DNA from 2 places in the Exiguobacterium sp. E4787 genome. Region 2 is predicted to be linked to the other one. Evidence: riboswitches for the same ligand, from Rfam matches in the RefSeq annotation. Region 2 holds a riboswitch; the other holds the start of a gene.
The links. Region 2 has a riboswitch for FMN ahead of ribD (bifunctional diaminohydroxyphosphoribosylaminopyrimidine deaminase/5-amino-6-(5-phosphoribosylamino)uracil reductase RibD). Riboswitches for the same ligand answer to the same signal wherever they lie in the genome.
Positions count from the first base shown of each region.

Region 1 (2,450 bases), on a different contig from region 2:
CCGTGACGAGTCACGTCCACTTCTTGAAGTTTCGGCCAAATGGCTTGCCAATTCTTATTTTGGATCCGCGCTTGATAAATGTGGTGATGCGGGGATCCGTCTGCAAATGCTGGGGTCGGTCGCAGCCTCAATTCGATGATGTCATCAACACCGTAAGGCGCGGCCACGATCAAGCGGTCGTTCGCATCGAGGCTGACCCCGATGGCGGTGACGGTCTCGGGGAAATGGGCCAAGGCGTCGATCGCCGACTGATAGGGCGGCAATTGATTAACCAGATGCATCCGCGCTTGATTTTTGACCGACCACGGGACGGTCGGGGACAGGACGTGTAATTGTGCCTCATATTCTTTTTCAATCGCCTCGTCAATTTGAGACCGGTCAAAGTAGATGACATCGACGTCCTCGGTCGGCGTTGGTGTTGGATAGCCATGCATGTCATCCCATATCTTCGCCCGCACGTATCCGGCACAGATCCACCAGTCGGGTAGCTCGAGGGAAGCGACGTCTTTCAAGAGACCCCTCAATTCCGAATCATTCTCTAAAAAGTGAGTGACCTCTTCAATCGTTTTCAAGTGATTCCCTCCTATTCTTCCTCAAGCATAACGCAACCATACAAAAAAGCACCTATTTCTAGGTGCTTTTCGCATTAAGCCTGGAGTTGCATCCGCTGGCGTTCGATCCACGGCTTCAATTTGAGGAAGAGGGGGACGAACAAGGCGCTAATCAACAACGCTTTGATGAGGTTGAACGGCAAGATGCCGTAGAGGACGAGGTCCGTTTTAACTGCCGGTTGCGCCATCTCGGTCATGCCGAAGAAGAACGCGTAGGCTGGTAAGATGAGTAAATAGTTCAAAATCGCCAAGCTGAGTGCCATCGTGATCGTACCGGCCACGAGACCTGAAGCGAGCGCTTTATTCGTTTTACGTTTATGGTAGAACCATGCGACCGGATACATGAAGGCGACTCCTGCAAAGAAGTTTGCGACTTCACCGACCGGAACGCCGCCACCGTTAAAGACATAGTAGAGGACGTTTTTTAGAGCGACGACCACGACGCCTGCGAGTGGGGAGAAGATGATCCCGGCGACGAGCGCGGGAATGTCACTAAAGTCCACTTTTAGAAATGGTGGTAGGAAAGGCAGCGGGAAGTTAAAGAGCATGAGGACAAAAGAAATGGCCCCGAGCATCGATAGCGTCACCAGTGTTGTCAATCGTTTGTTGCGCGTTGTTTTCATCAAAATCTCTCCTTTTGTCGCTCCTTGATGAATGGCACCCGTCGCATAAAAAATCCCGATTGCATCATACAATCGGGAGAGGTTACGCGCATACGAAATAGATGTTTTCCGTCGCGGAAGAGACCACGTCAAAGAAAACATCCGGATATCGGTCGGATGCCGCCATCTTCTCCCATCCAGACTTTACTGTCGGCTTTCGAATCTCACGAAATCAGCAAGCAACGCCTTGCTCGCTCACGGGCTGAGAAGATCATGTCTTCAATACCGCCGGTCGGGAATTTCACCCTGCCCCGAAGATGGAACGATTTAATTTTTTTTGTTACAGTTTAGTTATACAAGATATTTCACAAAATCTCAAGTCAGTTGACTTGAAGTTAAGATAATGAAGGAGGAGTTCAGATGATTCATTTGACAGAGTCAGCTGCATTACAAGTCATCGATATGATGAAACAGACAGAACACCCCGAGAATCAGTACTTGCGCATCAAGGTCCAAGGCGGAGGCTGCACCGGTCTCTCGTACGGAATGGGATTCGATGAAGATAAAACGGATCGAGATATCCAATTCGACCATCACGGCGTCCGCGTCATCGTCGCCGAAGCCGACCATGGGGTCGTCGACGGGCTCGAAATCGACTATAAGCAGTCGATGCTCGGAGGCGGGTTCACGATTAAAAATCCGAACGCCATCGCCACGTGTGGATGTGGTTCGAGTTTCCGGACGGCGTCGAACGCCGGGACACCTGGAGATTGCTAAACGAAAGGCCAATCGTGTGGACGATTGGCCTTTTTCGATTCAGTCGGTTTCTTCCATCAAAATCAAGCGAATCACTTTGGATGTCGCATTCAATTCGATGTGATGTTGCCAAGGGCGGAACGCCGTGATTTTGCATGTGTCGGTCGTGATTTGGAACGAACAGACGCTCTCTTCCTCTTGGTCAAGCACTGAGTAGCGGCTGAAATCGGATAAGCTTTGGTAGATGGCGTATTGTTTCGGTAACTCACACGTCCATCCTTTTTCTAACATGATTTGATGCATGGGTCTCGCCTCTTTCTTCTATCATATATATAAGAATAACAAAAAAATTCAAGGATGTGGAAGATTAGTCGAGAGGAACCAAGGGAAAATGAAAAGAGATGTCATTTTTATGTAGGAGGGGTAGGGACGATGAGAAAAGTATTGATATTCGGTGGGTCACGCTATTTTGGAAAGCGGT
Region 1 is NZ_JACSLY010000001.1:433,084-435,533, reverse strand. It holds gene KNP80_RS02230 (nucleotidyltransferase family protein) at 1-572, opposite strand, end outside; gene KNP80_RS02225 (ECF transporter S component) at 647-1,234, opposite strand; FMN riboswitch at 1,395-1,536, opposite strand; gene KNP80_RS02220 (HesB/IscA family protein) at 1,634-1,990, shown strand; gene KNP80_RS02215 (hypothetical protein) at 2,030-2,272, opposite strand; gene KNP80_RS02210 (NAD-dependent epimerase/dehydratase family protein) at 2,402-2,450, shown strand, end outside.
Region 1: another riboswitch for FMN. It lies ahead of KNP80_RS02225 (ECF transporter S component); the one in region 2 lies ahead of ribD (bifunctional diaminohydroxyphosphoribosylaminopyrimidine deaminase/5-amino-6-(5-phosphoribosylamino)uracil reductase RibD).

Region 2 (2,450 bases):
TTTTTTGACGATGCGCCCGACGCCGTCGACGTGACCCGAGACGAAGTGACCGCCGAAGCGTCCGTTCGCGGGCATGGCCCGCTCCAAGTTGACGCTCGTGCCGGGGCGGACCCCGTCGAGACTCGACGCCTTGAGCGTCTCCGGCATGACGTCGACCGAGAAACTGTCACGGTCGAACGTCGTCACCGTGAGACAGATACCGTTGACAGAGATGCTGTCACCGAGTTTCACATCCTCAAGCACGACCTTCCCGGCAAGCGTGAGCCGGAGGGATGGCCCGTTCCGTTTCACTGCTTTCACACTGCCGATTTCTTCAACGATTCCCGTGAACATCGGACTCCTCCTTTCGCATGATGAGCTTGATGTCGGTGCCGACCGTCTCGACCGATTGCACGTCATACCGCTCGATCACATCGAGCGGACCGTCATGATGCGAGCGGTAGAAACCACCCTTGCCACCGAACACGCGTGGCGACTGATACATGACCCACTCGTCGACGAACTGTCCGTCCAAGAGCGAGGTGACGAGCGTCGGTCCCGCTTCGACGAGCAGGCGACCGATGCCGCGTGCGTAGACGTCTTGCAGGAAAGCGTCGAGCGACGTGTACGCCGCGAGTTCGACGCCACGCTCGATAAACGCGTCCCGTTTCGATACATCGTCAGACGTCGTGTAGAGCAATACCGGCACATCGTTCGCCGTCCGGACGAGCTGACTCGAGAGCGGCGTCCGCAACTCCCGGTCGAGCACGACCCGGAGCGGTTGCGTCGTCTCGCGGTCGAGCCGGACGGTGAGCGCCGGATCATCGGCGAGCACGGTGCCGACACCGGTCAAGATCGCATCGACCGTCGACCGCAGTTCATGGACGTCCCGTCTCGCTTCGGTCCCGGTCACCCACTTGCTGTCACCAGTATCGAGGGCGACTTTGCCGTCAAGACTCGTCGCGGTCTTCAAGACGACGTAAGGCCGTCTCGTCTCGAGCGAACGCAAGAACGCCACATTGAGCGCTCGTGCCTCACGCTCGAGCAGTCCGACCTCGACTTCAATCCCGGCCGCTTTCAATCGAGCGATGCCCTGTCCCGCCACGAGCGGGTTCGGATCGCTCATCGCGATGACGATCCGCTTGATGCCCGACTCCACGACTAAATCGGCACACGGCGGTGTCTTGCCATGATGCGAGCACGGTTCGAGCGTGACGTACATCGTCGCGCCATAGGCCGCGGCCCCGGCCATGCGGATGGCGTGCACTTCGGCGTGCGCTTCCCCCGCCTTCAAGTGGGCGCCGAACCCGACGACCCGACCGTCCTTGACGATGACGGCTCCGACACGCGGATTGACGCCGGTCGATGAGGCGGATTTGGCCAATTGGATGGCTTGTTGCATGTACTGTTGCATAATCTCCCTCCTTGTTTCGTACAAACAAAAAGACCTCAAGGAATGATCCTCAAGGTCTCGGTGGGAGCCGTTCATCGTCATTTGGGCAAGCCAAATAAGCGTTTTCTTTACAGAAAAACGTACGACGAACTACAGGTCGCATGGACCTGTCATGTTTCCTTCTCCCATCCAGACTATACTGTCGGCTCTAGAATCGCACTAGATCCACCGTTCGCACACGTGCGCCCGGGTCACGGACTTAAGGCTCGCGCCCATCACCGCCGGTTGGGACTTTCACCCGACCCCGAAGGAATATTTGTTTGTACGTTTCCACTTTAGCGCAAAAATAAATGGATGGCAAAACGAAATGCGCAAAAAAAGCGCCGCTCGTATGAGCAGCGCCCTGTAAATCAAGCCAAGAATAAAACGACGAGGAGTCCGACAATCCAGCAATATAACGAGAAGTATTTGAGCTCGCCTTTCGCCATGATGTGTTGGAACCACTTGAGCGAGATGGCCGTGAGCGCATACGAGGCGATGAACGCCAAGATGAGCGGTCCGAACAAATCACGTGTCTCTGGATTCGTGAACAACTCCGGTCCATCTAAAATCGTCACCCCGAGACTGATCGGGATGAAAAGGAAGAACGAGAAACGAAGCGCCGACTCTTGCTTGATGCCGAGCAACATCGCCATGACGATTGTCGCCCCGGAACGGCTGATGCCTGGGATGAGCGCGACCGCTTGGGCGAGACCGATCAAGATGGCGTCGCGGAGCGTGATGCCGCTGTCTCCTTTATTCCCTCGCATATTCCGGATGAACCAGAGCGCGACCCCGGTCAAGATGAGCGTATAACCGACCGTGGCGACGCCACTGAGCTTCTCGCCAATCCAATCGCCGAACAGGACGCCGAGCACACCGGCTGGGACCGTGGCGACGAGCAAGAGACCAATGAACTTGACGTCGACCATCGTCTCGTCACTGCGGTCCTTTTTAAACAAGAACGTCCACAGACTGACGATGAGACGGATGACATCCTGCCGATAAATCGTCAAAACAGCGAGTAATGAAGCAAAGT
Region 2 is NZ_JACSLY010000005.1:149,251-151,700, forward strand. It holds gene ribE (riboflavin synthase) at 1-333, opposite strand, end outside; gene ribD (bifunctional diaminohydroxyphosphoribosylaminopyrimidine deaminase/5-amino-6-(5-phosphoribosylamino)uracil reductase RibD) at 314-1,393, opposite strand; FMN riboswitch at 1,546-1,688, opposite strand; gene KNP80_RS07910 (undecaprenyl-diphosphate phosphatase) at 1,783-2,450, opposite strand, start outside.